DNA from 2 places in the Shewanella sp. Isolate7 genome. Region 2 is predicted to be linked to the other one. Evidence: predicted binding sites of a transcription regulator. Region 2 holds the regulator's gene; the other holds the start of a gene.
What was found. Region 2 encodes MetJ, which represses methionine synthesis genes. Its sites were predicted from a motif close to TAGACGTCTAGACGTCTA; they were not measured.
Positions count from the first base shown of each region.

Region 1 (11,065 bases), on a different contig from region 2:
TCAGATCCAGGTTGATCCCTTCGGGCTGACTGTTGGACAGGCGGGTGAAGAGCTCGAATTTTTCGTTATATAGGGTGCCGGAGAGAAATTTACGGGTGTCGTTGATGGAGCTGACGATGATTTCAAAGCCGAGATCCGTCTGCTGGGCGACGAAGGCGACATCAGCCTCGAAATAGCGTTTCATCAGCTCACATTGATGCATCCACCTGACTAAGTTGATTTGCGCGTTATCGTTTTCAAGTATACTCACACCCGTATGAATGTTTTCCGGCAGCATGATCGGCTCTAACCTATTGGTGTTTCAGGTTTGTTAAGTGTGGTAGTCGATTAGCTATTTTGCAAATAGCCCGAATATTTAAGGGGATATCCTTGTTTCAATTGAGTATAGAGAGTCTGTCATGACTATCCGCTTGGCCACAGGTGCCGATCTCGATGCCCTCGTCGCATTGGAGGCGAGGGAGTGGCAGGCCGAGTTGATCCCAGGGCAACGAGGCGCTTTGATGACGGGCCAGCATTTTGGTCGCCAGGAGTTATCCGAGCTGATTCAGAAGCATTGGTTGCTGCTGGCCGAACGGGGAGGGGAGATCGCCGGCTATGTGATCGCCGGTCACTGGTCTTTCTTTGGGGAATGGCCCCTGTATCGCTCTCTGGTGAAACGGCTCGAGACTAGCCGCTTCGAGATGCCCCAAGGCATGGTCGGCGCCAGCAATAGCTGTCAGTATGGCCCCATCTGGATCGCGCCATCTCAGCGTGGAACGGGCCTGTTTGCCGAGCTGGTGGCCGAGCTTAAGACACGGATAGCTCCTCAATATCCCTACATGGTTACCTTCATCGCCGAAGACAATGAACGCTCCTTCGCCGCCCATACCCAGAAGGGGCGCATGCAGGTGCTGGACTTCTTCGAGTTCGACGGTCGTGGCTATTATCTGCTGGCGACAGCGACAACGACAACGACAACTTGGGCCTAGAGAGGCTAACGAGTACCCTTATGGCAAGCAAAGAGATGAAGGGCAGGATGACTGCTAAGAGCAAGACGGCTGATAGCAAGATAACAGATAGCAAGAACAACGAGTTTCCGCAGCGCCTTGCCGAGCTGCTGACCACCTATGAGGGGGTCTCGCTCAGCGCCCTGGATAACCTCAAGTTGTTAGCCGCCTTGGCGGCCCAGGCCGAGCTTGGCTGCGAGTGTCTCGAGCTGAGCGATGAGCCGCGCGCCATCTATGTTGCGAATTGTGATGGGCACTGGTTTGATTGTGGTTTCAGTAACGCCTATAGCGCCGAGATTCGGCCCATGGCGCGGCCGTCCGAGGCGCAACTGGCGACGGCCAGAAGGGTCGAGGTGCCGCTGCTCAACGCCCAGCAGCTGAGCTTCATGTGTATGCAGTATGCCCACTTCGACCACTGTTAGCCCGCTGGCTCGGGTGAGTTAAGCATGAGCGCGAGCCGCCTAGAGGAGCGCCTAGCAAGCGGCGTGAGAATGTTAAGGATGAGTCGTTAGTGATGGTGAGAACCTTTGCCCTGCTGGGCGTATTATTCAGTGGTTTCCTGGTGTGGCTGATCGTCAGCGCCGATGCCGGGCGCAGCAACCCCTTGTTTGAGCTGGCCCATTCGATTCCCTACGGTGACAAGCTGGGGCATATGATCTTGTTTGGCACCCTGACCTTGTTTGCCAATGTCGGCAGTCATTTCAGGCGTGTGTCCCTCGGCAAGGTTCGCCCCTATCTAGGGGCCGTGGTGGTCGCGATTGTGGTGATTATCGAGGAGTGCAGTCAGCAGTATTTTCCCAGCCGTACCTTCGATGGCTATGATCTGCTGGCCGACGGGGTGGGCATCATGCTGTTTAGCCTGCTGAGCCTCTATCTTGAGATGCGATTCTTTACTAGCAATGAGTCGACTAGTTAAAGCTAATGCTATTTCATTGACAAAGATACAAAAAAGCCGCCTTTTGGCGGCTTTTTGCTAACTGGCAAAACCAGTCTTATAGCTTGGCGTCTGCGCGTAGCGCCTCTGCCTTGTCGGTACGTTCCCAAGGGAATTCGTTACGACCGAAGTGACCGTAAGCGGCGGTCGACTTGTAGATAGGACGTGCCAGGTCGAGCATCTCAGTCAGGCCGTATGGACGCAGATCGAAGTGCTGACGTACCAGACCGATCAATACTTCTTCAGAGACCTTACCCGTGCCGAAGGTTTCGACGCTGATAGAGGTTGGCTCGGCCACACCGATAGCGTAAGAAACCTGGATCTCACAGCGATCCGCCAGACCGGCTGCCACTATGTTCTTGGCCACATAACGTGCCGCATAGGCCGCGCTGCGGTCAACTTTCGATGGGTCTTTACCCGAGAAGGCGCCGCCGCCGTGACGAGCCATGCCGCCGTAGGTGTCGACGATGATCTTACGACCCGTCAGACCACAGTCACCCATAGGACCACCGATAACGAAACGGCCGGTAGGGTTGATGAAGTACTTGGTGTCTTTGTTCAGCCACTGCTCAGGCAGTACTGGCTTGATGATGGTTTCCATCACGCCTTCGATCAGATCAGATTGGCTGACGCTGTCGCAGTGCTGAGTAGAAAGCACGACGGCATCGATGCCGACGATCTTGTTGTCTTCGTAGGCGAAGGTCACCTGGCTCTTGGCATCTGGACGCAGCCAAGGCAGTGTCTTGTCTTTGCGTACTTCCGATTGACGCTTCACCAGTGCGTGGGCATAGGTGATAGGCGCTGGCATGAGTACGTCGGTTTCGTTGCTGGCGTAACCGAACATCAGGCCCTGGTCACCGGCGCCTTGCTCTTTAGGATCGGCGCGATCGACACCCTGGTTGATGTCTGGAGACTGCTTACCAATGGCGTTGAGTACCGCACAAGAGTCGGCGTCGAAGCCCATGTCTGAGTGGGTGTAGCCGATCTCGCGTACCGTCTTACGGGTTAGCTCTTCGATGTCGACCCATGCAGAGGTGGTCACCTCACCACCGACCATCACCATGCCGGTTTTGACGTATGTTTCGCACGCCACACGTGCCTTAGGATCTTGTTCTAAGATCGCGTCGAGTACCGCATCAGAAATTTGATCGGCGATTTTATCTGGATGACCTTCTGAGACCGACTCAGAGGTAAACAAGTGCTTTGCCATAATGGAAAAATCTCGTCTTTAAACAATTCGAATGTGTAGAAGTATCTACATCTAGACGGCCATTTTAGTGGAAATCAGATCGGATAACACCCTTTTCGATGAAAATTGTGGAGTAAAACCGGGTAATTGTTCTAATGTCTCGGATGAGTTTAAATAAAATTCATGACTAAGCCTTTGTTATTATTGCTTTTTAATTGTCGTTATAAGCCGCCGATTTTTTATTGCCAAAGGATCGCTTAGGGCTGATTAGCGCCGCGACGGCCAGCAGGGGTGGCAAGGAGGTGCGGGTTGCTCCGGCCCGGGTAAGTGAAATCCTGACTCCCCCTAAGGCGGTAAGCGAGGTTTTACCTGGAATGGCAGAAGCGCCGTTTTTAGGGTCTAGAAGGATTTAATCTAAGCTAAAGGGCGAATTTTATTTGCGTCCCATCCGCGAGTAGGGGAAAATATGCCCCCATTGTTGCCCGCAAATTCGGCCCGCAAAATCCCCAACATTCAAATCAGCAGGAGAGAGCATGTCATCTCGTAAAGAACTCGCAAACGCTATCCGTGTGTTAAGTATGGATGCTGTTCAGAAAGCCAACTCTGGTCACCCAGGTGCGCCATTGGGTATGGCCGATATCGCCGAAGTGTTGTGGAATGATTTCCTGAAGCACAACCCAAACAACCCAGAGTGGGTCGACCGCGACCGTTTCATCCTTTCTAACGGCCACGGCTCTATGCTGATTTACTCTCTGCTTCACCTGACGGGTTATGCACTGCCGATGGATGAGCTAAAGAGCTTCCGTCAGCTGCACTCTAAGACCCCAGGTCACCCTGAGTATGGTTACACCCCAGGCGTTGAAACGACTACGGGTCCTCTGGGCGCGGGTATCAGCAACGCGGTAGGTATGGCGATTGCCGAGAAGACTCTGGCGGCGCAATTTAACCGTCCTGGTCACGATATCGTTGACCACTTCACTTACTGTTTCCTAGGCGACGGCTGTCTGATGGAAGGTATCTCTCACGAAGCCTGTTCACTGGCGGGTACTCTAGGCCTTGGCAAGCTGATTGCCTTCTGGGATGACAACGGCATCTCTATCGACGGTCACGTCGAGGGCTGGTTCACCGACGATACCGCTAAGCGTTTCGAATCTTACGGCTGGCACGTGATTGCCGGCGTCGATGGCCACGACAGCGACGCGATTCGCGCGGCTATCGAAGAAGCTAAGTCTGTTACCGATAAGCCAAGCATGATCTGCTGCAAGACCATTATCGGTTTCGGTTCACCAAACAAGTCTGGCAGCCACGACTGTCACGGCGCGCCACTGGGCGATGTCGAAATCGCTGCGGCCCGTGAGTTCCTGGGTTGGGAGCATGGTCCATTCGAGATCCCTGCCGACGTGTACGCAGGTTGGGATGCTAAAGAAGTGGGCGCGGCTAACGAGTCTGCCTGGAACGAGAAGCTTGCTGCCTATGAAGCCGCTTACCCAGAGCTGGCTGCCGAATATAAGCGCCGCGTGATCACTGGCGAACTGCCAGCCGATTTCGAAGAGAAGGCACAGGCCTTCATCAAAGAGTGCCAAGAGAAGGGCGAAAACATCGCCAGCCGCAAGGCATCACAAAATGCTATCGCGGCCTTCGGCGCAGCCCTACCTGAACTGCTCGGCGGCTCTGCCGACCTGGCCGGTTCTAACCTGACACTATGGTCTGGTTCTAAGGGTATCCAGGAAGATCCTGCCGGTAACTACATCTACTACGGTGTGCGTGAGTTCGGCATGAGCGGCATCATGAACGGTGTGTCGCTGCACGGTGGCTTCATCAACTACGGCGCGACCTTCATGATGTTCATGGAATATGCGCGCAACGCGGTACGCATGTCTGCACTGATGGGCATCCAAAACATCTTCGTATACACCCACGACTCTATCGGTCAGGGTGAAGATGGCCCGACTCACCAACCGGTTGAGCAGCTGGCTAACCTGCGCATGACACCAAACATGATGGTATGGCGTCCATGTGATGCGGCCGAAACTGCCGTGGCATGGAAGATGGCTATCGAGCGTCGTAACGCGCCGACTTCACTGGTGTTCAGCCGCCAGGGCCTAGCTGCACAGCCACGTACCGAAGAGCAACTGGCTAACGTCGCCAAGGGCGGTTACGTGTTGCAAGACTGCGCCGGTACACCAGATCTTATTCTGATCGCTACGGGTAGTGAGGTGCAGCTGGCACTGGATTCAGCTAAGGCGCTGACCGAGCAAGGTAAGGCGGTACGCGTGGTCTCTATGCCATCGACCGACGTGTTCGACGCGCAAGACGCCGACTACAAGGCCTCTGTACTGCCTGCTTCAGTCACTAAGCGTGTCGCTATCGAAGCGGCTCACGTGGACTACTGGCACAAGTATGTTGGTTTCGACGGCGCCATCGTCGGCATGACCACCTTCGGTGAGTCTGCGCCAGGCGGCGCACTGATGAAGCACTTCGGCTTCACAGTGGAAAACGTGGTTGCCAAGGCTAACGCCATACTTTAAGGCATTGCCACCAAGGGCATAGGGCAAGCAGTTGCCCTATGCCATGATGACTCGGCTTATCGATGACGATAGGCCGTTGTCGCATCAAGAAGCCTATCTCAGGACGGTGTTAGGAGTGGAAAGCAATTAATGATTAAAGTTGCGATTAATGGTTATGGCCGGATTGGCCGCTCGATTCTTCGTGCCCTCTATGAGTCAGGCAAGCGGGATCAGATCCAGATTGTCGCCATTAATGAACTCGCCAACCCCGAAGCCATGCTTCATCTGACCCAATACGATACCACCCATGGTCGCTTTCAGTCTCCCGCGTCACTCGATGCCAATACGATGACCATAGGGGATGACCGTATCCTGCTGCTGCATGAGGAAGATGCCGAGAAGCTACCCTGGCAATCCCTGGATATCGATATCGTGTTCGAGGCCACGGGTGCTCTCATCGACCGCCAGGCCTGCGAGGCCCACATCAGGGCGGGCGCCAAACAGGTGCTGATCAGCCATCCCTCATCCGGCGATGTGGACGCCACTATCGTTTACGGCGTGAATCATCAAGATCTCAAGGCCGAGCATCAGGTGGTCTCTAACGCCTCATGCACCACCAACTGCCTGGTGCCCATCATCCAGGTGCTCGACCGCGCCTTTAAGGTGCGCAGCGGCGCCATCACCACGATTCACTCGGCGATGAACGATCAACAGGTGATCGACGCCTACCATGACGACCTCAGACGTACCCGCGCGGCGGGGCAGTCGATCATTCCGGTCGATACCAAGCTGGCCAGAGGGATCGAGCGTATCCTGCCCGAGATGAAGGATAAGTTTGAGGCGATATCTGTGCGCGTGCCGACAATTAATGTGACTGCAATTGACTTATCGGTCACCTTAGATAAACGTGTCGATATCGATACAGTGAACCAGGTATTATCTCAGGCGGCAAATGGCTCATACCAAGGGGTTGTGGGCTATACTAATGCGCCATTGGTATCGTGCGATTTTAACCATGATCCCAGATCCAGTATCGTCGACGGCACCCAGACGCGGGTGAGCGACGGCCACCTGGTGAAATTACTCTTGTGGTGTGACAACGAGTGGGGCTTTGCCAACCGTATGTTGGACACCAGTTTAGAGATGATAAAGGCCGTAAGAGCCTGATTTGAATGTTTTTAGCCTAGTGCCGGTGAAGCGTCCCGGCGGTGGGAAATCCAGTTTTGCTTTAACTTTTATTTTTAACTTTAAACTTTAAGGAAACGTGAAATGGCGATTATCAATATGTCAGCGTTAGATCTTCAGGGCAAGCGCGTGCTTATCCGTGAAGACCTCAATGTCCCTGTAAGCGATGGTGTGGTCACCAGCGACGCGCGTTTGCGTGCCTCTCTGCCAACCATCAAGCTGGCGCTCGAGAAAGGCGCGGCCGTGATGGTGATGTCTCACCTGGGGCGTCCGACCGAAGGCGAGTACAACAGCGAGTTTTCTATGCAGCCGGTTGTCGAATACCTGGACAAGGCGCTGGACTGCCCGGTACGCCTTGCTAAAGATTACCTCGACGGCGTAGAAGCCAATGTCGGTGAAGTCGTGGTATTCGAGAACGTGCGCTTCAACGTGGGCGAGAAGAAGAACGACGAGGCGCTGGCCAAGAAGCTGGCAGCCCTGTGTGATGTCTATGTGATGGATGCCTTCGGCACCGCTCACCGCGCTCAGGCGTCGACTCATGGTGTCGGCCTGTATGCCCCTGTGGCCTGCGCCGGTCCGCTGCTGGCTGGTGAACTGGAAGCCCTGGCTAAGGCGATGGACAACCCAGCACGTCCTTTGGTAGCCATCGTGGGTGGCTCTAAGGTCTCGACCAAGCTGACCGTGCTCGAGAGCCTCTCTGGCGTGGTTGACCAGCTGGTCGTGGGTGGCGGTATCGCCAACACCTTCATCGCCGCAGCCGGTCACAACGTGGGTAAGTCACTCTATGAAGCAGACCTTATCGACGAGGCCAAGCGTCTGGTGGCTAACGCCCAGAGCCGTGGTGGCGATATCCCAGTACCGACCGATGTGGTTGTGGCTGGTGAGTTCAGCCCAACGGCGAGCGCGACCCTTAAGCCGGTCGATCAGGTGGCTGACGAAGACATGATCTTCGATATCGGTCCCGACAGCGCCGAGGCACTGGCCGAGATCCTTAAGAATGCCGGCACCATCGTCTGGAACGGCCCTGTAGGCGTGTTCGAGTTCGATCAGTTCGGTGAAGGTACCAAGCGCATCGCTCAGGCGATCGCCGACTCTTCTGCCTTCTCTATCGCCGGCGGTGGCGATACCCTGGCGGCAGTCGACAAGTATGGTATTGCCGACAAGGTCTCTTACATCTCTACCGGTGGTGGCGCCTTCCTAGAATTCCTGGAAGGTAAGGAACTACCTGCTGTGGCTATGCTGGAAAGCCGCGGCAAATAAGTAAAAGTATTATAAAAAAACCGCCGATAGTCGGGCCGCATGGAATTGCAGGTTTGGCTATCGGTATAAAAATCTGTCCAAACGATAGTGACCTCGGTGGTTAAGCGGGCTGCGCCCGATGACCACCCTATTATTGGAGTTAAAAATGGCCTTAATTTCCCTACGTCAACTGCTAGACCATGCCGCAGAGCACGGATACGGCGTTCCCGCGTTTAACGTTAACAACCTGGAGCAGATGCGCGCCATCATGCAGGCGGCAGAAGCCACCGACAGCCCGGTTATCGTTCAGGCGTCTGCGGGTGCACGTAAGTATGCGCGTCCTCAGTTCCTTAAGTATCTGATGGCGGCGGCGCTCGAGCAGTACCCAGATATTCCTGTGTGTATCCACCAGGATCACGGTACTCACCCTGACGTGTGTCAGCGTTCTATCCAGCTGGGTATGTCTTCAGTCATGATGGACGGCTCACTGATGGCCGATGGTAAGACACCGGCTACATACGAGTACAACGTCGATGTGACCCGTAAAACCGTTGCCTTCGCACACGCCTGTGGTGTGTCGGTAGAAGGTGAGATCGGCTGTCTGGGTAGCCTGGAAACTGGCCAAGCCGGTGAAGAAGATGGTGTTGGCGCCGAAGGTATCCTGAGCGAAGAGCAGCTGCTGACTACGCCGGAAGAAGCGGCGCGTTTCGTGGCCGACACTCACGTCGATGCCCTGGCTATCGCTATCGGTACCAGCCATGGTGCCTACAAGTTTAGCCGTAAGCCTACCGGTGACGTGCTGCGTATCGACCGTATCAAGGAGATCCACGCGCGTATCCCTAACACTCACCTGGTGATGCACGGTTCATCTTCTGTGCCACAAGAGTGGCTGGAAGTGATCAACCAGTATGGCGGCGCCATCCCTGAAACTTATGGTGTACCACTGGAAGAGATCGTCGAAGGCATCAAGCACGGCGTGCGTAAGGTTAACATCGACACCGACCTGCGTCTGGCCTCTACCGGTGCGGTACGTAAGTTCCTGGCGGAAAACCCAAGTGAGTTCGACCCGCGTAAATTCCTTAAGGCCTCTATGGAAGCAATGGCAGACATCTGTACCGTGCGCTACGAAGCCTTCGGTGCGGCTGGCATGGGCTCTAAGATCAAGCCTAAGTCTCTGCAAGCCATGTATAAGGCATACCAGTCTGGCGAGTTAGATCCACAGGTTAACTAATTCGGCTTGACGGCAATAGGTAGTTTGACAAAGGCCCGCCATTTCGGCGGGCTTTTTTATGGCCAAGACGCAATAAAAAGTAAGGACTAACTCTTGCCGTTAGGTGAGTGGCTAGTTCAAAATGCTGTAAAGGCAAGTGCAATTTTCATTTCTGTGCGCCGAATGATACTATTGCGCCAATTTTTAAGGGACTTAGATAAATAGGTAAACAAATAATGAAAAAACTGCTGACAGCCACGGTCATCCTGATGGCGGCTCCTTTTGCTGCCCATGCGGGTGCCGATTTTGTTAAGGGTGACAGAACCTTTGCCGCCGACGCCGAACTGGGTGCGACGGTTACCACAGGTAACACAGAGACGACCTCACTTAAGGGCCGTCTGGACATGAAGCACGAGCTGGGCAACTGGGAAAACCAGTACCTGTTAGAAGCCCTCTATAAAGAAGATAGCGGCGAAGAGACGGGTAAGCGCTACTACGGTCTGGTACAGGGCAACTACAAGTTCAGCGACGTGAACTATATGTTTGCCAACGCCAACCACGAGATCGACCCATTTACCGGTTTCGATTCTAAGTCGACGATTTCTGCCGGTTATGGTCACAAGTTTGTCGATACCGAGAAGACGACCTTAGCTATCGAAGTGGGTCCTGGTTACCAGTACAAGCGTCTGGACGATGAGAGCGCCGCCGAAGCGGGTTATGACACCGAAGATAGCTGGGTGGCGCACGGCGTGATGAACTTCGAAACCGAGATCACCGACAACTCTAAGTTCAAGCAGCTGTTTGTGGCCGATTATGGTGAGAGCCTGGAAGGCCGCTCAGAGACGTCTATCACGGCCAACATAGTTGGCGCGCTGGCGATGAAGTTTGCGGTTATCGTGCGTTACAACAGCGAGCCGCTGGACGACAAGAAGAGCACAGACACCGAAACCAACATGACCCTATTGTACTCTTTCTAATAGGGTTTTTAACGGATTCAAGAGACGCCTTTCGGGGCGTCTTTTTTTAGCTGAAATCAGCCTGAAAATAGGCCTGGGTCAGCTTAAATTTGTATCGGGATGTATCATAATTATTTAAATAATTTAATGGGTTATGTGCTGATTGTCACGAAAGTCGCCGGGCTTAAGTGTCACACTAGCTAAGAGACGACAGCCAGGTTTGGCGTCGTGATTCTTGTGTGATTCCCTTAATGTGAGACCCCGATGCAAATAGGTTGCTGTTGGTTTGAGCCGTCTCAGTCGACGCTGTCAAATCAAGACAATGACACCAGCTGGCGTATGCCGGGTGCGGAGTTTGCCGTACTCAAATTACTGACCGAGCGCCGTGGACAGGTGATGTCCAATGCCGACCTCTTGGCCTGCCTGCCAGAGGAGGAGGCCAACATGGCGCGTCTGGTACAGGCGGTGGATCGTATTCGCTTCTTTCTCGGCAGCCCGTCGGGCAAGCTGCTGGAGTCGGTGGGCGATCAGGGTTACATACTGCATGCCAAACTCTCACCTCACCGCGAGCTGTTGGGCAGCGGCCCAATTCGTCGCATGACCAAGCAACAATATATCCTGCTGATCTCCCAGCTGTTGCTGCTGTTTCTGCTCATCTATTCCGTATTTGAGCCCTCCAACTATCTGCCTTCCCTCGGCGAACTGCTCGGCGAGCAATAGCCTCCTCCCGATCTCTGGCTAGGCTGGCCCATGCCCATACTTAGGCTCACTTTCTTATTCATACCTATACTCGTGCGCATGTTTAGTTTGTATACCTAGGGAAGGTGCGAACAAGTCGTCGCACAGCTCTGGCTTTGAT
Region 1 is NZ_JAKEVJ010000050.1:11,647-22,711, forward strand. Features, by position in the region: gene L1D47_RS13555 (GGDEF domain-containing protein) at 1-277, opposite strand, end outside; gene L1D47_RS13560 (GNAT family N-acetyltransferase) at 399-968, shown strand; gene L1D47_RS13565 (hypothetical protein) at 989-1,408, shown strand; gene L1D47_RS13570 (VanZ family protein) at 1,501-1,902, shown strand; gene metK (methionine adenosyltransferase) at 1,979-3,130, opposite strand; gene tkt (transketolase) at 3,643-5,637, shown strand; gene epd (erythrose-4-phosphate dehydrogenase) at 5,767-6,783, shown strand; gene L1D47_RS13590 (phosphoglycerate kinase) at 6,886-8,061, shown strand; gene fba (class II fructose-bisphosphate aldolase) at 8,207-9,271, shown strand; gene L1D47_RS13600 (DUF481 domain-containing protein) at 9,487-10,227, shown strand; gene L1D47_RS13605 (winged helix-turn-helix domain-containing protein) at 10,471-10,926, shown strand.
Region 1: metK (methionine adenosyltransferase) is a predicted target of MetJ. The motif match lies at 3,175-3,192, and genes of this name have one in related genera.

Region 2 (11,065 bases):
TAAAGTGATGAAATTTAATGGTTTTGTTCTTTTTGGGTTGGTGCGCTGTGTTTCTGATATCGCTATAAAAGTGCCAAGGAAGATCACACTTTATTATTTAAGTTATCTCTAAATGGGTATTTTTGGTTGTGTTTGTATTGCATAGGCGTCTGTTTAGGGGATAAGGCCGCCTACCGAATCGACAGGATTTATATGTGTGGGTAGGGCGACAAAATAGTTTGAAAAAAAAGTGTTTAAACCTCGGGTTTGGAGCGCACTTTTTTGTTGTCTTAGTCTATCTTTAAAGACGACTCGGGTAGCTTCCTGAGTGAGAACAAAAATAATGAACAGGGTGAATGAGATGAAATACCTTAGTTTGGTCATCGCGGTGTTATTGTCTGGTAGTGCTTCTCTGGCGTCTGCCGCTTCTCTCTACAACGAGGCTCGCAGTGATGCCATGGGCGGAACCGGGGTGGCGGCCTCAAACCGTGAGGGTGCGGCCTTTATCAACCCCGCCTTATTAGCCATTCATGCGCCCAAGTATTCCGGCGACGCGGTGATGTTGCCCGTGCTCGGTGCCGAGGTGGCAGATGTCGATAACCTGACCGACAAGTTCGATGCCCTGCAGGACTCCTATGACGGCCTAGAGGCGGCCATCAATGCCAGCGATGTGGCGGGCATTACCAATTATCGCGACATGCTGGTTGCCGATCTTAGATCCCTTGATGGTGAAAATGCCTATGCCAGCGTGGGCCTGGGGTTTTCTGTGGTCTTGCCAACCAAGCGCATGCCTATGTCTATTTTTTATAAGACCTATATCGATGCGGTGAGCGTGGCGGTGATCGAGGAGAGTGATATCGATACCCTGACCGATCTGGATCCCAACAATCCGCCCCAGGTGACGGATCTGGACTCTCAAGGGGCCGTGGTTGCCGGGGCTATTTCAGAGATCGGGGTCGCCCTGAGCTTCCCGCTGTCGATTGTGAACATGCCTGTGGCCGTCGGTATTTCGCCCAAGCTGCAGCGTATCGATACCTATAATTATGTGGTGAGTGCCAACAACTTCGATGCCGATGATTTTGATGACAGCAAGTATCGAAATGATGACAGTGTGTTTAATTTGGATATCGGTGTGGCCATGCAGCCAGTAGAAGGCTTAACATTAGGCCTGTCGGGACGCAATTTGTTGAGTCAGAAGCTCGATACTGTTGAGACCTTGGGGCGTCAGTTTACCTATCGCGTCGAGGCCTTGTACACCTTAGGTGTTGCCTATGATTGGGATAAATTCAGTCTGACGTCTGATGTGGATCTCAATGGACACAAGCGTTTTGATGAGGTGGGGGAAACGCAGCATTGGCGCATCGGTGGTGAAATGAGAGCCACAGACTGGTTCGCTCTTCGATTGGGTTACCGCCATGATATGAAAGACACCAGCAGTAATATTTATACCTTAGGTACAGGCTTTTCCATCGGTCGCGTGTTTAACTTAGATCTTACTGGTTCAGTAGGCAGTGACGATTCCTTCGGTGGTGTGATTCAAACTTCCTATCATTTCTAGCCTAAGGCAATGATAATCGAAAAGCCGGCAATTTTGCTGGTTTTTTCTATTTTATAGCAGACTGGTTATCGACTTGGCAGCTAATAGGAAAGCACTCAGGCTACAGAGAATAAGAGTCATCACACGGGTCTTTTGTTTGTCGATGCGTCCGACGAGTCGGTTTGCCATCAGATAACCAAGCAGCACAGAGGGCAGGAGCAAGGCTGAGCAGTAAAAGTGTTGTGGGGTAAGTAGCCCTGTCAGCCCTAAGATCACCATGGCGATGATGGAGCTGAAGATAAAGAAGGCCGATAATGCAGCGCGAAACTGCTTGGCGTCTTTTCCCGAGAGTAAGATAGCCAGTGGCGGACCGCCGATGGCAGCTATGTTGCCGAAGATTCCCGAGATCACGCCAGCGCTAAAGAGAGAGCGTCGATTGACCGCCAGGGTAACCCTGAGCAGGCTCAGTACTACAGCAATCGCGACTATGATGGAGATTGTGAGTCCCAGAATGGCTTGAGGGGCGAACAAGAGTAAACCGGCGCCGATAAATCCACCAGGGATTCTACCTAACAAGGCATATTGCAACCCTTTGAACTCCAAAGCACCACGTTCACGAAATAGGGTCAGCAGCGCGATAGAGAAACCCATTAAGATCACGGGCGCTGGAACCAATGAAGGCTCGATAAGATAAAGTAACGGTGAGGCAACTATCGCCATGCCAAAGCCGATAAGGCTCTGGGTGAGGGCGCCGACAAAGACGATAAGCGAGGCGAGTGCCAAGATCTGTGGATCGAGTGGAAGTGCAGGCACTGGGGTGTTCCAGATAAAAGTTGAAAACTAAAGAGGGATCGCTAAGCGATCCCTCTATCGATTCGTGTATGAATGGATTATTCCATCTCTTCCCACTCAATGCCCATCTCCGTCATTAGGCGTTTCACCTCTGCAGGAATGCTGTCGGGTTTATCTTTAGACAGGTCATCATCGTGCGGCAGTGGCTGGCCAGTGTAGGCATGTAAGAAAGCTTCGCAGAGCAATTCACTATTGGTGGCGTGACGCAAGTTATTGACCTGGCGCCGAGTGCGCTCGTCGGTTAATACCTTAAGCACCTTTAGAGGAATAGAGACAGTGATCTTCTTTACCTGCTCATTCTTCTTACCATGTTCAGCATAGGGGCTGATATAATCGCCATTCCACTCAGTCATTGACTCACCTGTAAATTCTCAAATTCGGTGCAGATTTTAAACCCTTACAAAATACAGTCAAATTATTGCCTCGAATTTTTGGTAATTGCAAATAGATTTCTAAATGTTTGGACGTCTAAACGTCTAAAGTTGTTGACGCTACCCACAGGCTTAGGTACATTTAGACGTCCAGACATCTCTTTAGCTAGAGGTCTCTGCCCAGATTCGAATTGAGGAGTTGAAGATGACAGAGCGTAAATTAGCCACCGCCTCCGTACGACAAGGCATAGAGTCAGACACGCAGCATGGTGCCGTGGTACCGCCTATCTATCTGTCGACAAACTACTCGTTTGAAGGACATCAACAGCCGCGGGCGTTCGATTACAGCCGCTCCGGTAACCCGACCCGCTCCATTCTCGGTGATGCGATTGCCGAGTTGGAAAAAGGGGCTACTGGCGTGATCACTTGTACCGGTATGGCGGCTATTACCCTAGTGACCAGTCTATTGGGACCAGAGGATCTGCTGGTGGTGCCCCATGATTGTTATGGTGGCAGTTATCGACTCTTTACCAACCTAGCGAAGAAGGGCGCCTTTAAGCTAGCAGTGGTGGATCAAACCGATGATGTTGCGTTGCAACAAGCACTATCACAACAGCCCAAGATGGTGTGGCTTGAGACGCCTTCTAACCCACTGCTGAGAGTGGTTGATATTGAAGCCATTACACAGGCGAGCCATAAGGTGGGCGCTCAAGTGGTGGTAGATAACACCTTCTTGTCTCCCATCTTGCAGCAACCTTTGTTGCTGGGCGCCGACATTGTGGTGCACTCGACCACCAAATATATTAATGGTCACAGCGACGTAGTCGGTGGCTCCGTAGTGGCTAAAGACCCTGAGGTCGGCGAGTTACTGCACTGGTGGTCCAATACTTTGGGGCTGACAGGATCGGCCTTTGACAGCTACCTGACTCTGAGGGGATTGAGAACCCTCTCGGTGCGTATTCGTGAACATCAGGCCAACGCCCAGAAGGTATTGGCAGTGCTGTGTGACCACCAGGCGGTGAAAAAAGTGTATTATCCGGGCCTTGCCGAACATCCGGGGCATGAGATCGCCGCTAAACAGCAAAATGGTTTTGGTGCAATGCTCAGTTTTGAGTTAAATGGTGGTGACTCGGCACTCGTTGCATTCTTAGATGCGTTACAATACTTCTCGGTAGCCGAGAGTCTGGGGGGCGTGGAGAGTCTGGTAGCAGTACCTGCGACTATGACCCACAGAGCGATGGACCCAGAGGCGCGTCGTGAAGCGGGTGTTAAAGACACCCTGATCCGCTTGTCTGTAGGGATTGAAGATGGTGAGGATCTGGTGGCAGATATACTCGCCGGTTTAGAAGCGGCTATCGCGGTAAGTAGTTAAAGGGTTTGAGGAGCATAAAATGACACGATGTCATTTGCATAAATTTGGTGGTTCTAGTTTAGCGGATGCAGATTGTTACCGCCGCGTCGCTCACATTTTACTGACTCATGGCCACAGCGATGATTTGATCGTGGTGTCGGCGGCGGGTAAGAGTACCAATTTTTTATATCGCTTGCTGGAGCTGTGTGACTCAAATCAGCTATGGCAAGAGGAGTTGCAGGTGCTGGTGAGTTACCAGCAAAACCTGATTGAACAGTTGCTCTCCAACGAGCAGGCCCGCAGCCTGAGAGAGCGCCTAGCCACCGACAAGTCGCAGCTTAGCAGCCTGTTGTCGCTCGATGAGCTTAACGACTATCAACGTAACCAGGTGGTGAGTTTCGGCGAGCGCTGGTCTTCGCGTCTGCTGGCGGCGTTGCTGAGAGAATCTGGCGTGGCCGCATCGGATGTCGATTCCCGCACCCTGTTGGTGGCCGACGAAGGTGCCGTGCCGCAGATCCGAATCGGCGAGTCGCGCCAGAAGGTACAGGCCCTGCTTGAGGCCCATCCTCAAGAGCGCCTGGTGATCACCGGCTTTATCTGCGCCAATGAGCAGGGCGATACCCTGTTGCTCGGCCGTAACGGCTCAGATTTTAGTGCCACCTTGCTGGCCAGCCTGGCCGATATCGAACGCGTCACCATCTGGACAGATGTCGAGGGGGTGTTTAACGCCGACCCTAACCGAATCAACGATGCCAAGTTGCTCAAGAGCATGTCGCTCACCGAGGCGAACCGCCTGGCGCACCTTGGCTCTCCCGTGCTACACAACCGTACCCTGCAGCCGCTGTTCGATACAGAGGTTAGCCTGGCGGTGCGTTCAAGCTATGCGCCCCATACCGATTTTACCCTGATCGCGCCTAAGAGCTCCTCGGCCAGCGCCCCGGTTGTCACCAGCCTGTCCAGCGTCAGTCTGTTTAGCCTGACCATAGCGGTCGAACTGCCACAGCTGCTGGCCTGTTTCGCCCAGGCAGGTTTGACGCCGCTGGCCTACTGGTCACTGGCCCATGGCCGCGCCGAGCTGGCCTTTACCCATGAGAATCAGAAGCAGGCCCAGGCCATCTTCGAGGCCAAACGCAGCGAGCTGGGCATAGACGAGTTACAGCTTCGCGATGACCTCGGCCTGGTGGCTCTGGTGAGCGCCGATGCCAGCCTCTATCGCCGCGGCTTCTCGCGCCTGCTGAGCCGTGAGGCGCACCCTCTGTGCAACGATGGCCTGAGTCTGGTGACCCTGGTGCCAAAGGCGCAGGTGAACCTCTTAACCCAGAAGGTGCATAGACGCTGCGCCGGTCCGCGTAAGCGTATCGGTGTGCTGTTGCTGGGAATAGGCAACATAGGCGAAGCCTGGATCGATCTCTTCAAGCGTGCCCGTCCCGTGCTCAATAAGGAGCTGGAGGTCAGCGTCGAGTTGGTGGGACTGCTGAGTTCGAAGAAGGCCCTGCTCAGCGAGACTGATATCGATCTCAACAGCTGGCAACAGGCGTTCGACGAGCGGGGCACGGCTTGGCAGTACTCTCATCTGTTCGAGCAGTTGCAGGCGCTAAATTGCGATGAGTTGATCGCCCTGGACATTAGTGCCAGCGCCGATCTGACTCTGCAGTATCCAGAATTTTTTGCCCGCGGCATTCATATCGTCAGCGCTAACAAGCTGGCGGGCTCTGGGCCGCTGGCCTTCTACCAGGAGCTAAAACAGCAACTGGGCAATCGTCGTCTGTTCTGGCGCTACAACGCCAGCTGCGGTGCAGGCTTACCCGTGCAACACGCGCTGAACGATCTGCATAACAGCGGTGATAGCATAGAGGCCGTCGGCGGTATTTTTTCTGGCACCCTTTGCTGGCTGTTTGAGCATTATGATGCCAAGAAACCCTTCTCCGAGCTGGTGCTGGAAGCCAAGGGGCTGGGGAGCACCGAGCCGGATCCCCGCGACGATCTCTCCGGTCGGGACATGCAGCGTAAGTTGCTGATTTTGGCCCGCGAGATAGGCTATGACATAGAGCTGGATGATATCGAGCTGGAGTCTCTGGTGCCGAAGCATATGGCCGAGATCCCGTTGGATGATTTCATCAAACGTATGGCGGATCTCGACGGTGAGATGTTGCAGCAGTATCAGGCCGCGGCCGAGCAGAATAAGGTGCTCAGATATGTGGCTTCATTGGATTCAGACCAGGGGCAACTCAAGGCCAAGGTGGGGATCCAGTGGGTAGATAACAGCCATCCTTACGCCAACCTGACACCGGGCGATAATGTCTTCGTGATCCGCAGCGATTTCTACCAGGACAATCCGCTGATCATCCGTGGCCCGGGCGCCGGTCGCGAGGTGACCGCGGCCGCGGTGCAGTCGGATCTGGCGCAGATCTGTCGGGATCTCCTACAAGAATAATCTTATGGGTCGATGTGCATGTCGCGCATCGACCCGCTATGCACATCTCTCTCTTCCTTTTTTCTATTCCTATTAGTGGCTTTCGCCGGGTTTAACTCTGTGAGACAGGCGCCTCTGTGCCCGCCGTTCTACTCAGTGTCTATCATATAAACAAATTGTTTCTTAATGAGGCAATTTTTAAGCTTGACATCACTCCGAGTTTCTCTAGTATATGGACATATAGACGTCCAAACGTCTAAATGTTTCTTGTTTAGGTCTGAGGGAATTAAGATGGCTTTTCATCACGCACAACACGCCAATTCATTGAACCAAAGCTTGTCTGAGCTTAATGGTGATATCAATGTGTCATTTGAGTTTTTCCCACCGGCGACCCCCGAGATGGAAACTATCTTGTGGAACTCTATCAGACGCCTGGAGCCGCTGAATCCCAAGTTTGTCTCGGTAACCTATGGTGCCAACTCGGGCGTGCGCGATCGTACCCATGGGGTGATCGAGCGCATCCAGAAGGAGACAGATCTTGTAGCCGCGCCCCATCTGACCCTGGTCGATGCCAGCGATGAAGAGCTGGTAGAGCTGGCGAAGCATTACTGGAACTCGGGCATACGCGATATCGTCGCGCTGCGTGGTGATCTGCCTGCGGGTAGTCCTAAGCCGACTCGTTTCGCCAACGACCTAGTACGCCTGCTGAAATCAGTGGCCGATTTCGATATCTCAGTGGCGGCCTATCCTGAGGTGCACCCTGACGCGCCTAATGCCCAGGCGGATCTGATTAATCTTAAGAAGAAGATAGACGCCGGAGCCAACCGCGCCATTACCCAGTTCTTCTTCGATGTGGAGTCTTACTTGAGATTCAGAGACCGTTGCGTGGCCGCCGGTATCGATGTGGAGATAATACCGGGCATCCTGCCTGTGACTAACTTTACTCAGCTCAAACGCTTCGCCGGCATGACCAATGTGTCTATCCCCAGCTGGCTACACAGGCAGTTTGAGGGGTTAGATGACGACCCGTCGACTCGTCAGATGGTAGGGGCCAACGTGGCCATCGATATGGTTAAGGTGTTGTCTCGCGAAGGGGTAAAAGACTTCCATTTCTACACACTGAACCGCGCCGAACTGACCTATGCCATCTGTCACACACTCGGGGTCAGACCCGGTAAATAGCGCACTTTGCTTGCCAGAATAGACGCTTAGCCCCGCCCGATAGGTGGGGCTTTTTGCTGCCACGGCTATATCTAATGGGTATCGAATTTGACCCCCACTAGATCTAGCCGAGCGGCCGCTGTTGCTTTTGTGTGTCGCGAATCAGGGTATTGGCTCACTATTCAAATAAACCTTAATTCAATTGAATATCAACTTAATTGAACATCAACTCATTTGAGTATTCACACAGACCTTTAGCTCTGGCGACCAGTTGCAATGCTCCTCCTATTGTCCCGTTTGAGACAGAGTGTTAACGTTAGTGGCTAACTCTCAGTTTCTATGGTTTTTATGCACGCGAATGCGAGTCACTGCCCCTTGTGTCATCAGCCTAATCATTGTGCCTTGGCGGCTCAGCAGGAGAGCGACTCCTGTTGGTGTCACCATCAGGAGTTTCCGCCTAAAGCACAATTATCCAATGCACAACTATCTAAGGCCATAGCCGCTGACGTTTGTATCTGCCTGGCCTGCGCCGAGGCGCTTAGGTTAGAGGTTAAGTTGGGGGTTAAGCGAGTCGACTAATGCTAATGGGTGATGAGAAGCGAGATGGATAAGTTCGATGCCGTGGTTGTCGGCGCAGGAGTCATAGGGCTGGCGGTAGCTGCCAGCTTGAGTCGGCGTTTTGCAAGCGTGCTGCTCATCGATTGCGCCGAGGCCATAGGTACAGGTATCAGTAGCCGAAATAGCGAGGTGATCCACGCGGGGATCTACTACCCGAGCGGCAGTCTCAAGGCGCGGCTGTGTGTGGAGGGAAGGCAGCGGCTATATGCCTATTGTGAGCGCCGGGGCATCGCCGTGAATCCCCTGGGCAAGGTGATAGTGGCGACTCAGACGGAGCAGGAGGCGCAGCTCGATGCCTTGCTCGACCAAGGCCGGGACAATGGCGTGACAGAACTCTACCCGCTCAGCCGGCGTCAACTGGCCGAGCTTGAGCCGGCATTGGCGGCGACGGGTGGCTTATTCTCACCCTCTACCGGCATAGTCGACAGCCATGGTTTGATGTTGAGTCTGCTGGCCGAGGCGGAGGAACATGCCGCGATATTTTGCCCTCATAGCGAGTTTATCGCCGCCCAAGCTGGTGGTAATGGCTTTAGGGTCGAGCTGAAGCAGCAGGGTGAGCGGATGAGCATCGACACAAGTTACTTAATCAATTGCGCCGGTTTATATGCCACTCAAACAGCGGCTCGCATCGAGGGGCTGGCAAAATCTTCTATTCCACTTCTGCATTGGTGCAAGGGGCATTACTTTGCCTATCAGGGCAAGAGTCCGTTTTCCCATCTCATCTATCCCGTCCCAGAACCTGGTCTGAAAGGCTTAGGCGTACACGCCACCTTAGATCTCGGTGGCCAGCTAAAGTTTGGCCCGGATACCCAATATTTGACGCCCTGCAGTCAGGAGAGTTATCAGGTACCCGATGCGCTGCGCCAGAGTTTCTTCGAGGCGATATTCCGCTATTATCCCGCCGCAGAAATCGACCGTTTGGTGCCGGCCTACGCCGGTATCCGTCCTAAATTGCAGGGACCGGACGATAGTGAGGTGGCTGACTTCTTGATTCAGGGGGAGGCAGAGCATGGGCTTGCAGGCTTGGTTAACCTTATCGGCATCGAATCGCCGGGCCTCACCGCTAGTTTAGCCATTGCCGAACTGGTTTCTCGGCGGCTGCCTGTTATTTAGGCAACAAAAAAGGAGCCGATAGGCTCCTTTTTAGTAGCTAGCGTCAGGCGTTAGCCGTTGTCTCTGTTGCCTTTGCGGTGAGACTTGCGTTCACCCGCTGGTTTGCGACGGCGTGGCGCACGATTGTCATCGCTAGCGTTTGCCATCTCTGTACCCGCTTCACGAATGTTTAGCGGTTTGCCACAAACGCGTACCTTCTTCAGGTGTTGCAGCACATCTTTAGGCATGCCATCGGGCAGGTCGATCGAGGTGATCTGATCGAACAGTTGGATCTGGCCAATGTAACGGCTGTCGATGTTGGCTTCGTTGGCTACTGCACCCACGATGTTACCTACACCCACACCATGGTCACGACCCACGTCGAGTACGTAACGGCACATCTTAACGTCTGGATGATCCTTCAGCGTATCTGCCTTGCCCAGATTTGTCGGTGTCGGACGCGATTCGCGACGACCACGAGGGCTACGCTCGCCACGTTCGCCACGATCACGAGAGTTACGCTCATCACGGTTATCGCGTTGACGCTCCTGGATTGGAGGTAGCTGTAGAGGACGCTCCTGTTGCACCATGTTTAGCAGGGCGGCGGCTAGCACTTCTGTGTCGACTTCCAGTTGCTGACATAGTTGGGCAACGGCGCCATGCATGAAGTCCAGCGACTCGTTGTTGATGGTGTTCGATACCTGTTCACCCAGACGAGACAGACGACGCTCGGCCACTGTTTCAGGGCTTGGCACGTTCATCGGCGAGATACGGCTCTTGGTTGCACGCTCGATGGTGCGCAGCATGCGCATCTCTCTGTGGGTAACGAACAGAATCGCCATACCGGTACGACCGGCGCGGCCAGTACGACCGATACGGTGTACGTAAGCTTCGGTGTCGTATGGAATGTCGAAGTTGATCACGTGACCGATACGCTCAACGTCCAAACCACGGGCGGCAACGTCGGTAGCGATCAGGATATCCAGCTTGCCACGCTTGAGCTGGTCAACGGCGCGCTCACGGGCCTGCTGGTTCATGTCGCCATGCAGTGGCGATGAGGCATAACCGCGGGCTTCAAGCTTCTCGGCCAGCTCGACACAGGAGTTACGGGTACGTACGAAGATGATGATACCTTCGGTGTTTTCCACTTCCAGTACGCGTACTAGGGCCTCGAGTTTGTTGTGCTGAGAAACCTGCACGAAACGCTGCTCGATAGACTCAACTGTGGTGTGGCTGGCGGCGATGCTGATGTGTACCGGCGTTTGCAGGTACTTGTTGGCGACGCGCTTGATCTGCTCTGGCATGGTGGCCGAGAACAGCGCCAGTTGGCGCTCCTGTGGCGTGTGCTCCAGGATCCACTCGATGTCGTCGATAAAGCCCATCTTGAGCATTTCATCTGCTTCATCGAGCACCAAGGCATTGAGTGTTTCTAGCTTAAGGGTGCCACGACGCATGTGGTCCATGACGCGGCCTGGGGTACCCACAACAATCTGCGGGCCACGGCGTAGGGCGTTAAGCTGCTGATGCATACTTTGACCGCCATAGATAGGCAGTACATGCAGGCCTTTCATAAATTTGGAGTAACTACCGAAGGCTTCGGCAACCTGTACCGCCAGTTCGCGAGTCGGTGCGAGCACCAGGATCTGCGGCACGTTGCGGCTAGGATCGATAGCGTTTAGCAGGGGCAGGGC
Region 2 is NZ_JAKEVJ010000037.1:18,514-29,578, forward strand. Features, by position in the region: gene L1D47_RS10990 (conjugal transfer protein TraF) at 341-1,537, shown strand; gene L1D47_RS10995 (sulfite exporter TauE/SafE family protein) at 1,589-2,329, opposite strand; gene metJ (met regulon transcriptional regulator MetJ) at 2,407-2,721, opposite strand; gene metB (cystathionine gamma-synthase) at 2,945-4,111, shown strand; gene L1D47_RS11010 (bifunctional aspartate kinase/homoserine dehydrogenase II) at 4,131-6,524, shown strand; gene metF (methylenetetrahydrofolate reductase) at 6,795-7,685, shown strand; gene L1D47_RS11020 (cysteine-rich CWC family protein) at 8,013-8,243, shown strand; gene L1D47_RS11025 (NAD(P)/FAD-dependent oxidoreductase) at 8,268-9,395, shown strand; gene L1D47_RS11030 (DEAD/DEAH box helicase) at 9,446-11,065, opposite strand, start outside.